One region of the Bradyrhizobium sp. USDA 4541 genome, then DNA from elsewhere that is predicted to be linked to it. Evidence: predicted binding sites of a transcription regulator. Region 1 holds the regulator's gene; the other holds the start of a gene.

What was found. The regulator LexA, encoded in region 1, represses DNA repair genes until DNA is damaged. The targets are predictions, from matches to a motif close to TGTTCNNNNTGTGTTCNG.
Region 2: a site for LexA is predicted at 3,029-3,046, ahead of J2R80_RS06460 (YifB family Mg chelatase-like AAA ATPase). Genes of this name have one in related genera too.

Annotation. Positions count from the first base shown of each region.
Region 1 is NZ_JALJZF010000001.1:5,814,408-5,820,205, forward strand. It holds partial or broken gene J2R80_RS27625 (ComEC/Rec2 family competence protein) at 1-542, shown strand, start outside; one part of gene J2R80_RS27630 (IS5 family transposase) at 506-931, opposite strand; one part of gene J2R80_RS27630 (IS5 family transposase) at 934-1,269, opposite strand; gene J2R80_RS27635 (hypothetical protein) at 1,342-1,629, shown strand; gene J2R80_RS27640 (hypothetical protein) at 1,626-1,853, opposite strand; gene J2R80_RS27645 (hypothetical protein) at 1,999-2,427, opposite strand; gene lexA (transcriptional repressor LexA) at 2,684-3,388, opposite strand; gene glp (gephyrin-like molybdotransferase Glp) at 3,632-4,843, opposite strand; gene J2R80_RS27660 (HAD family phosphatase) at 4,870-5,496, opposite strand.
Region 2 is NZ_JALJZF010000001.1:1,368,982-1,374,779, reverse strand. It holds gene J2R80_RS06470 (PAS domain-containing hybrid sensor histidine kinase/response regulator) at 1-695, opposite strand, end outside; gene J2R80_RS06465 (hypothetical protein) at 799-1,320, opposite strand; gene J2R80_RS06460 (YifB family Mg chelatase-like AAA ATPase) at 1,440-2,978, opposite strand; gene J2R80_RS06455 (TonB-dependent siderophore receptor) at 3,701-5,692, shown strand; gene fsrB (siderophore utilization protein FsrB) at 5,719-5,798, shown strand, end outside.

The DNA.
Region 1 (5,798 bases):
CCATGCCGTTCGGCTTCGACGGCGTGTTCTGGGCGATCATGGGTCTTGGCATCGACTGGATGATCCTGGTGACGCAATGGGGCGCCGCACTCCCGGGCGCGGTCGGCCGCATGGCGGCGTTCGGCATCGGGCCGCTGATCGCAGCGAGCGCCGGCATCATCCTGCTCGGGCTGCTGCGCACGCCGCTGCGCTGGTCAGGTGCGGTGCTGCTGCTGGTGGCCTCGGTCTGGGCGCTCAGGGTGCCGCAGCCGGACGTGCTGATCTCGGGCGACGGCCGCAATGTCGCGGTGCGTGGCGGTGATGGACGGCTGCATCTAATGCACAGCGCCAAGGATGCATTTTTGGTCAAGGAGTGGCTGGCGGCGGACGCCGACGCGCGCACCGCCACCGATGCGTCGCTCGGCGAGGGCGTCTCCTGCGATGCCAGCGGCTGCGTGACCCAGGGACCCGGCGGCGCCTTCGTCGCGCCGGCGACCCGGCCGGAGGCCCTAGGTGGTGTGGACACTTATCGCAGCCATAGGACGATGGCAGCGAGAGTGACGACGGCCCGGTAATTCCGGGCGGTCTTTTCGAAGCGGGTTGCGACGCGTCGGAACTGCTTGAGCTTGCTGAAGCAGCATTCCACGAGATGGCGCTGGGCATAGAGATGTTTGTCGAGCGGATATTTGAGGGCTCGCGAGGGGTTGTTGGGGATGACGGCGAGCGCCTTTTTGGCGGCGATGTCTTGGCGCAAACGATCGGCGTCATAAGCCGTATCGGCGATGACGACCTCGGCGGGCAGCCCCTCGATTAATGCAGCGGCTTGTGGTGCATCGCCCTTCTGGCCCGCGGTGAGCGTGAACCGCACGGGGCATCCCAAGCCGCGTACGGCCATATGTATCTTCGTGCTCAGGCCGCCGCGCGAGCGCCCGATCGCTTGATCTTCAGACCCCCTTTTTTCGCCCCGGCGGCGTGCTGATGCGCCCGGACAATGGTGGAATCGACGATCAGATATTCGAAGTCCGGATCCTCGGACATCGCCTCGAAGATGCGGCACCAGACACCCTTGCGGCTCCATCGACTGAACCGCCGGAACACGCTGTTCCAATCTCCAAAAGCCTCCGGAAGATCACGCCAAGGAGAGCCCGTACGCACGATCCAAAGCACACCTTCCACGAACATCCGGTTGTCCCGCCCGGTCGAGCCCTTCTGATCGGGCCGGCCTATGATCAGCGGCGCCATGCGCTCCCAGGCCGCGTCGCTCAACACCAAACGCTCCATCACACCCAAGGCCGCCTCCCAAAAAGAAGCCTTGAATCTGATTTGCTCTCAAAAGGGAATCCTTAGAGTCCACACCACCTAGTGGACGACTGCGAGCGCGCAGGCCTGATCGTGACGGCGCGGCCGGCGCCGCAGGGCTGCGCGGCATCGGTGATCGATGCCGAGCGGCTGCGCCGCCACGGCGCGCTGGTGCTGCGACGGAGCAGGGACGGCTACGTCGTCGATGCGGTCAAGCCCGGCGGGATCGACCGGCCGTGGTCGCCGGCGGTTCCCGGCGACGGCGAGAGCGAGACGACGCTACGCGCCCCCGCGCCGCGGCCTGCGGTGGATGCGACGCCGGCCGAGACCGATCTGCAGGGCGATGATTAGCCGTGGTCCGGCAAGGGCGCGCTCGGCAGCTCGAACAGGCCGAGATGGTATTCGTCGGAGTCGGGGCCGGCGTCGGGCTTCTTGACGAGAGTGAAGGAAGCCTCGGGAAATTGCTCCCAGACTTTCAGGTCGTCGGCCGTTACCGTCAGCCAACCGAACCGGAACATGTAGCGGCCCGGTTCCGTGACGCGTCCAGCCTTTTGCCATGTGACCTTATCGACCACCGCGCACGTCCTCCGTACCCGATGATGCGCCAAGGTGCCGGCCGACGCAAATCTCCTTCTGCGCCCCGGAAGCGGGAGTCCGGGGTCGCCCGAAATTGCTTAGGTCATCCGCCGCCGAACAGCTCATTCCACGGCGACGATGCGCTCAACCCAAAAACAGCGTTGCGAATGCGGAAGGCCGCCGCTCCACAACCTTCGGCTTCTGCTCGACCGGCGGATGCAGCGCCGGCAATTGCAGCACGCTGACGCGCTGTCCCTCGACCAGCTGGGTCACCAGCACATGGCTGCCGTCGGGGAATTCGACCGCATCATGATGCCGATCGGGCACGTCGGGCTCGACTTCGTTGAATACGCCGACGCGATAGTTCAGCGTCTTGGTCCAGATCCAGCGGCTGTCGTAGCGAACGTTCTCGGCGAAAGCGAGCTCGGTGCCCGGCAGCATGCAGACCGCGACAGTGGGGTCATTCTCCGAAGCAAAGCCGCGGGTCGACGTGCCGCGGAACGTCGTCGTGATCAGCGTCTCTCCGACAATGGCGGGGCGCGATGCCACGGCGTGCAGACTATAGTCACACATCGGATGGCTCCTCATTTCGAGGTAGCGACCCGTGCCTCTCCTTGAGGCATTAGGGCCTCTACCAGAGTGGACGATAGCGAACGAGCGTCTGCTCGTTTCTGGGCGATTGTACGACTGGTCCGAGATCGCTCCGATCACAAACACGCGACGCTGCGCGAGAGGTATCGGAGCGCATCGGGCAGGCCGTACGCTACACTATCATGCAAGGAACGATCCGACGTGTTGCTCGTTCCCGGCCGCCGCAAGTATTTGCAATTCAGTATTTGCGATAAAGGCCGATCAGCTTGCCCTGGATGCGGACCCGGTTCGGCGGCAGGATGCGCACTTCATAGGCGGTGTTGGCCGGCTCGAGCGCGATCGATGCGCCGCGGCGGCGGAAGCGCTTCAGGGTCGCTTCCTCCTCGTCGATCAGCGCCACCACGATGTCGCCGGTATTGGCGACGTCGTTGCGCTGGATCAGCGCCATGTCGCCGTCGAGGATGCCGGCATCGACCATCGAGTCGCCGCGTACCTCGAGCGCGTAGTGCTCGCCGGCGCCGAGCATGTCGGGCGGCACGCTGATGGTGTGGCTGCGGGTCTGCAGCGCCTCGATCGGCGTACCGGCGGCGATCCGGCCCATCACGGGGACCGCGACCGGACGGTTGCCGTCGTCCTCGGCAATCGGCGGCGTGCTGGCGCGCCGGCCGAGGGTGCCTTCGATGACGCTGGGCGTGAAGCCGCGGCGACCGTTGCCGCCGCCGGCCGAGAGTTCGGGCAGCTTGATGACCTCGATGGCGCGGGCGCGGTTCGGCAGACGGCGGATGAAGCCGCGCTCCTCCAGCGCAGTGATCAGGCGGTGGATACCGGACTTCGAGCGCAGGTCGAGCGCATCCTTCATCTCGTCGAAGGAGGGCGGTACGCCGGCCTCTTTCAGACGTTCATTGATGAAACGCAGTAGTTCGTACTGTTTGCGCGTGAGCATCTCGAGTATTCCCCCGGTTGATAGCGTCGTTCGATTCCGAGACTCTTCTGGTGGGGCCTGCAGGCCGGGCCTGACCTCAGGAGCATGTGCTCGATGCACCTGCTTCCATGCAGCTTCCCGAATGTAGACACCAGCACTCGAAACAAATCATGAACGGACACTATATGTTCGATATGTGTTCCGCAACCACTTAATTTCCGGTGAACGTGTCGGGCAACGCACAATCGGCGGGGCGCGAAAACCCTATTCGGGCAGTGTCAGGATCTCGCATTCGCTGCCTTCGACGGCCGCCGCCGCGAACGGCGGGCGCACGAGAAGTGCCCGTGCCGCAGCGAGATTCCCGAGCAACGACGAGTCCTGCTGCGTCACCGGCGTTGCGATCAACGTGCCGTCCTCGCGCGCTTCGAGCCGTGCACGCAGATAGTCCTCGCGTTGGTCGTTGGCGGCGAGGTCGCGGCCGAGCAGGGCGCTCGTGCGGCGATGATGAATCACTTTCCGGCCGCTCAGCGCCCGAATCAACGGCACCAGGAACAGGAAGGCGCAGACATAGGACGACACCGGATTGCCGGGCAGGCCGATCACCCTCATCGCGCCGAGCCGGCCATGCATCATCGGCTTGCCGGGCCGCATCGCAATCCGCCAGAACGTCATGTCGACGCCCTCGGCTTCCAGCGACCGCTTGACGAGATCGTGGTCGCCGACCGAGGCGCCGCCTGTCGTGATCAGGACATCGGCACCGGCCTCGCGCGCCCGGCGGATGCCCGCCGTGGTCGCCTCCACCGTGTCGGCGGCAACGCCGAGGTCGACGGTCTCGGCGCCCTCGGCGCGCGCCAGCGCCCGCAGCGCGTAGCCGTTGGAATAGACGATCTGGCCGGGGCCGGGCTGCGAGCCCGGCATCACCAGCTCGTCGCCGGTCGCCAGCACCGCGACCTTCGGGCGGCGGCGCACCGCAAGTCCCGGATAGTTCATGGCGGCCGCCAGCGACAGCGCGCGGTCGGACAGGCGGCTGCCGCCGGCGAGCAGCACCTCGCCCTCACGGAAGTCGACCCCAGCCGGGCGGATGTGCCGCCCGACGCTGGCGGCCTCCGTGATCGTGATGTGGTCGCCGTCGACGGCGGTGTCCTCCTGGATGATCACCGCGTCGGCGCCATTGGGGATCACGCCGCCGGTGAAGATCCGCACCGCCTCGCCGGCGCCGACCGTCCGGTCGAACGGCCGGCCGGCGGCGACTTCGCCGATCACCTTGAGCCGGGCCTTTAGATCAGCCGCATCGGCGGCGCGCACCGCATAGCCGTCCATCGCCGACATCGGCTGCGGCGGCTGGGTGCGGAGCGCCGCGAGGTCGTGCGCAAGCGTGCGGTGGTAGGCGGCATCGAGCGCGACCATCTCCTCCGGCAGCGGTTCGGCGCCGGCGAGGACGGCGGACAGGGCATCGGCAACCGGCATCAGGGCCACGCTCAGAGTTCCTCAATTCCTAATCTTCAAATTCCAAGTGCGGTCAAAGCCCTTGCCACGTCATCCGTCGATGTCACGTGGATAGCATAAAGGCCGCGGGCCCGCGCACCTTCGATATTGGCGGCCAGGTCGTCGAAAAACAGGATCCGCGACGCCGGCACGCCGATGGCTTTTACCACATGATCATAGGCCTCGGCGTCGGGTTTGCGGAAGCCGATGCTCGAGGACAGGAAGACGTTGCGGAAATGGCTGAGCAGCTCGGCATGGGTGACCGAGAAATGCGCGACATGGGCCGGATTGGTGTTGGAGAAGGCGTAGAGCGGCATCCGCTTGGCGGCCGCCGCGAGCAGCGGGGCGATGCCCGGCATCTCGCCGGTGAAGATCGCATTCCAGCCTTCGAGGAACTGGGCGTCCGTGATGTTGATGCCGAGCGTCCGGCGCAGATTCTCGAAGAATGCCGCGTCGTCGATCCGGCCGATCTCATGATGCTTGAAACTGTCGTCGACGACAAAGCGCGTGGCGAGCTCGGCGGGCGCACACCCGGCATGCTGCGCCCAGTGCGCCATCACCTTGTCAAAGTTGATGTCGAGCACGACGCGGCCGATATCGAACAGCAGCACGTCGACGGAGTTGGGAGTGAATTGCGAGGTCATTGCATGAAACCGTGTACGAGAATTGCGGGCAGGCGGCAATGTCCTCGATTTCAGTGACCGGTGTGTGGATTGTACGTGGCGTTGCATCCATCGCGAGACTGTTCCCGCGCACACCACCGTCGTCCCGGCGAAGGCCGGGACCCATAACCACCGCATTTGATCAGGAACGGGATCGTGGCCCCAGCGTCGCGCAACAATTGAGATTTGGGGTAAGGGGTCCCGGCCTTCGCCGGGACGACGGCGGGTGTCGTCGCTTGTGCGTCAAACATCCGCATTCTCGCGACATGATCTGTCCGAGCCTT
Region 2 (5,798 bases), 4.4 Mb from region 1:
CGGTTGGCGGCGTCGGCCTGATCGCGCGCTTCGGCGAGCGCGTGCTCGCTCTCGGTGCGGTCGGTGACGTCGCGGCCGACGCTCTGCATCTCTGCAGGCGCGCCGGCATCGTTGCGCACGAGGCCTTCACGCCAGGCGATCCAGCGCGGTCCGAGCGGTCCCTCGATCTTCTGGTCGTAGACCCGCGTGCCGTTGGATTCGAGCGCGGTGTCGCCTTGTTCGAGCACCTTCAGCGTTGCGGTGCTGCCGATCAATTCGCTGCGGGGCCTCTGCGCCAGCTCGCAATAGGCATCGTTGGCATAGGTGATGAGCCCCTCGAGGTCGCGCAGCACGATCAAATCGTCCTGCGCCTCGAACAGGGTAGAGGCGCGCTGCTCGGCCTCCTGCAGTTCCCAGTTGCGGTCGGCCATCGCTTCATTGTGCATGGCGATGGTGCGCAGCCGCTTGCGCATCAGCCGCAGGCGGATGCCGAGCGTCACGATCCAAAGGCAGGCGAGCGCGAACAGGAAGCTGACCCCGATCGCGAATGCATTGGGATCGTAGCCGCTCTGTTGCGAGAGCGCGCCCGAAATGAACCCGAAGGCGCTGCCAAACGCGACGGAGAAGATCGTGAACGAGCGCACGATCGTCGCGAGCCAGGAATGGCGCCGGAGGAAGCGGCGAAGGCGCAACTTGATCCGGAAGAAACGCCCCATCAATGGTGACCCTGAGACAGCTTGATCTGGCGCTGACGATGCGTCGGCCAGCTTGCAAAGTGCTTGAAATTGGTGGCCATTTCGCGCTGCCCTCAGAACAAGGTTAGCGGGAGGTTAATTCCGCCATGACCCGGTTCGGGACGCGCGTGTCAGGTGCGGGCGATGCGGCTTCAAGTCGGCGGTGTCCGCCGCGGGCGCTGACGATCAAGGCCGCGGCATCCCGCGCCGAGAACGTCTTCGATTGCACGAAGACACGGTAGTCGGACGGGCCAGCATCACGCGTCAGATAGATGACGGGGCCGGTTGCCGAGGCATCGCCGGAAATCCCGATCAGCTGCGCCGTCGCGCTGCTCTCGCAGGCGCCGGCCTCGGCGTCGTCGATGTCGTCGATCACGGTGAAGTCGGCGGCGTCGGCGCTGTCGGCGATCTGGACCCGGACGGTGGCCTGGCTGGGGTCGTCAGTGAAGCTGACGTGAAGCTGCGCCAGCCAGGGGATCGATGCGATCTGCATTGTGGCGCCGCCCACCTCGATGCAGGGCCGCGGGCCCGGCAGGAATTCGGCGCGGGCAAGGACCGCGGCCACGGCAAGGGGGACCACCGAGGTCAGAATCTTCAAACGCAACATGACACAACTCGCTCGACCCAAGCTTGCCGCCGATCGCGGTGCTTATGGTTTGCGGAGCGTAAATGAGAGTGGTTACTGTCACGTTGACGCGGCGGGCACCGGGCGGAAGGCGAGGGAGATCACGCCGCGCGGCGCAAATCGTCGGCCAATGCACGATAGGACAGCGCTTCGGCGAGATGAAGCCGGCCGATCGTCTCGGCGCCGTCGAGATCGGCAAGCGTGCGCGCCACCCGCAGCACGCGGTGATAGCCGCGCGCGGTGAGGTGCATGTTGTCGGCGGCCTCGCGCAGCAGCTTCTGCCCATGCGCGTCGGGTTGCGCGATGGTCTCGAGCAGCGAACTCGGCGCTTCCGCATTGGTGCGGACATGCGGCATGCCGGCAGCCGCATAGCGCGCGAGCTGGATGTCGCGCGCGGCCGCGACGCGGGCGGCAACCTCGGCCGATCCCTCCGCCGGCGGCGGCAGGATCAGATCGGCCGCGGTCACGGCGGGCACCTCGATCCGCAGGTCGATGCGATCCATCAGCGGGCCGGAGATCCGCATCTGGTAGTCGCCGGTGCAGCGGTCGAGCCGGCCGCGCTTGCAGGAATAGCCGGGTTCATAGGCATGGCCGCAACGGCACGGGTTCATGGCTGCGACCAGCATGAAGCGCGCCGGATAGGTGACGCGATGGTTGGCCCTGCTCACCGAAACCTCGCCGTTCTCCAGCGGCTGACGCAGCGAATCCAGCACGCGCGGATCGAACTCCGGCAATTCGTCGAGGAACAGCACGCCCTGATGCGCCAGCGAGATCTCGCCCGGTTTGGCGCGCATGCCGCCGCCGGTCAGCGCGGCCATGCTGGCGGAATGATGCGGGCTGCGGAACGGGCGTCGCGCGGTCAGGGCGCCGTCGCGGATCTCGCCGGCAACCGAGGCGATCATCGAGACTTCGAGCAGCTCCGACGGCGACAGCGGCGGCAGGATCGAGGGCAGTCGCGCCGCCAGCATCGATTTGCCGGCGCCGGGCGAGCCGATCATCAGAAGATGATGACCGCCGGCGGCGGCGATCTCGAGCGCGCGTTTCGCGCTCTCCTGGCCCTTGATGTCGCGCAGGTCCAAAAGCGTTTCCTCGCGCTCATGCACCTTCGGCTGCGGCCGCGACAGCACCTGCGTGCCCTTGAAGTGGTTGGCGATCTGGATCAGCGAATCTGCCGCGATGATCTGGATGTCCGGACTGGCCCAGGCGGCTTCCGAGCCGCAGGCGGCCGGGCAGATCAATCCCTCGTCGCGCGAATTGGCGCCGATTGCCGCGGGCAGCACGCCCGCCACCGGCGCGAGCGAGCCGTCGAGCCCGAGCTCGCCGAGCACGGTGAAGCCGTTCAGCGCATCCGGCGGGATCGCGCCGATCGCCGCCATCAGGCCGAGCGCGATCGGCAGGTCGTAATGGCTGCCCTCCTTGGGCAGGTCGGCGGGTGCGAGGTTGACGGTGATGCGGCGGGCGGGAAGCGCGAGGCCGGAGGCGATCAGCGCCGAACGCACGCGTTCGCGGGCTTCCGACACCGCCTTGTCGGGCAGGCCGACGATGGCGAATGCGGGCAATCCCGGCGCAACCTGGACCTGCACGTCGACCGCGCGGGCCTCGATCCCCTCGAATGCGACGGTGGAAACGCGCTGAACCATGCTGCCCCTATCTTCCGCAATCGAAGGTAGCGGAACCGGGCGACAAGTGCAAGAACATTACAGGAACATTCGCGACACCGAGGGCTGGTCGCCCGGTACCAATTCACCGCGCGGCGAATCCGCTTCCGGCCGGTGCGGAGGCGTCGGGCGTCGCGCGCGATGACGCGCGCCTCGCGCGATCGAACACAGCTCGCATCGTCGACAACTGCAGGAATCATTCTCAAGAATCATTCCAGCACGACGAGCATCGCGCGCTTATTGTCGCAGCGTGTCGTCGATTTCCTTGCTGTTTCAGCGATCGCACGCTGATCGCGCGCGCAGTCTCGATCTATTCCAACTGCCGAGGTCTGTACTCGCGAGCCCCGCGCTGTAGAGCCGGATCACAAATCCATCCAGGCTGACATCAGGGGCGCCTTCGCGTGATCGGTCGACTTGTTTCGCATTCCACCCGTCAACATCCAGCGCTGCGAACGATCGGTCTATGTACCGCCGCCGTCCTTGCCGCAGGAGTCGCGACCGAACGCGCCGACGCGCAATCGGAACTGCCGCCGGTGAGCGTGGACGCGCCTCAGCAGCGCGCGATCACTGCGAATGCAAAACCGGTTCGTCGTCCGGTGGCCGCACGCGCGAGCCGCGCCAATCGTGTGGCTCGATCCCAGCAGGCGACGACGCCAGCTGCGGCACGATCCGGTGCCGGCGCCGGCGAGCGAGCCGGCGGTCCGGTGGTCGGGTTCGTTGCCACGCGTTCGGGCACGGCGACCAAGACCGACACGCCGCTGATCGAAATCCCGCAATCGATCTCGGTCGTCACCACGGACCAGATCAGGAACCAGGGTGCGGAATCGGTGGGCGCGGCATTGCGCTACACCGCAGGGGTCAGCGGCGACGTGAATGGCGGCTCGGACACCCGCTTCGGCGGCCTGCAGATCCGCGGCTTCGACATGACGATGCCGGGCCTCTATCTCGACGGCCTGCGGCTGCCGAGCAGCAATTATGTGCACTTCCTCGGGCTCGATCCGTACGGAGCCGAGCGCCTCGAGGTCCTGAAAGGGCCATCCTCGGCGATGTTCGGCGGCAGCGGCACCGGCGGCATCCTCAACTATGTCAGCAAGCTGCCGACCGCGCGCGAGTTCGGGGAAGTGTCGCTGTCGGGCGGCAGCTTCAACCGCTATCAGGGCGAGTTCGACATCGGCGGCCGCGCCAACAAGGAAGGGACGGTGCTGTGGCGCCTGACCGGCGTCGCGCGCGATGGCGAGACCCAGGTCGACTACACCAAGGACAATCGCGTCTTCATCGCGCCCGCCGTCACCGTGAAGCCGAATGAGGACACCACGATCACCTTCCTCGCGAACTACCAGAAGGAACGCACCGGCTGGGGCCTGCAATTCCTGCCGCCGTCCGGCACCGTCTGGGCCAACAACGGCCGCTACATTCCGAACACGCGCTTCGTCGGCGAGCCCGGCTTCAACCAGTTCGACACCGAGCAATCCTCGGTCGGCTACATGCTGTCGCACGACTTCAACGAGGCGCTGACCTTCCGCCAGAACCTGCGCTATTCGTGGATGCACAACGAGCAGAAGAGCTTCTACGGCACCGGCTATGCATCGGCGGCCGACGAAGCCGCGGGCCTGCTGTCGCGCGGCGGCGCCGGCGGCAGCTCGACGATCGATTCCTTCGCGGTCGACAACCAGCTGCAGGGCAAGTTCGTCACCGGCATGCTGAGCCACACGACGCTGTTCGGCGTCGATTACCGCAACACCTCGTTCCGCGACATGGCCTCGAGCTACAGCACCGGCAAGCTCAACGTCTTTGCGCCAGTCTATACCAACAGCTGGACCTACAACGGACCGTATGACGACACCGGCATCAAGCAGTCGCAGGCCGGCTTCTATCTGCAGGACCAGATCAGGCTCGGCCGGCTGTCGTTTCTGCTTGGCGGGCGGCAGGATTTCGTCACTACCGACCTCGACAACAATCTCGCGAAAACGTCGACGTCGACCGACGCCTCGGCATTCACCGGTCGCGCCGCCGTGATGTACAATTTCGACAACGGCATCGCGCCCTATTTCAGCTATTCGGAGTCATTCCTGCCGGTGCTGAGCACCAATGCCGCCGGCGAGCTGCTGAAGCCGGAGTCCGGCGTGCAGTACGAAATCGGCGTCAAGTACCAGCCGGTCGGCATCAATGCGCTGATCACGCTGGCCGCCTTCGACCTGACCCGGTCCAACGTCGTCACCTACGCGCCGCCGTTCTATTTCGCCGAGCAGACCGGCGAAGTCAGGTCGCGCGGCGTTGAGCTCGAAGGCACCGCGACGCTGGTCGAGGGCGTCAACATCCGCGGCGGCTACGCCTATGTCGACGCTGAAGTCACCAAGGATCCCGTCAATGTCGGCAAGGCGCCGACCACGGTGCCGCTCAACCGTTTCTCGCTGTGGGGCGATTACACCGTTCAGGGCGGCCCGCTCGCCGGCGTCCAGTTCGGGGCCGGCGTCCGCTATGTCGGATCGACGTTCGGTGACGACGCCAACACCTTCAAGGTGCCGGCGTCGACGGTCGTCGATGCGCTCGTCGCCTATACCAGGGACAATTATCGCCTCTCTCTCAACGTCACCAACCTCGCCGATACGCGCTACGTGGCAGCCTGCTACGGCAACACCAGCTGCTTCTACGCGGAGGGCCGCAAGGCGATCGCGAAGCTGACCTATCGCTGGTGATCACCCCACAACTTGCTGAAATCCCCATGAGACCCATCTTCGGACGACTGCATCGCTGGGCGGGCCTTGTCACCGCGGCCTTCCTGTTCTTCTCGGGCGTCACCGG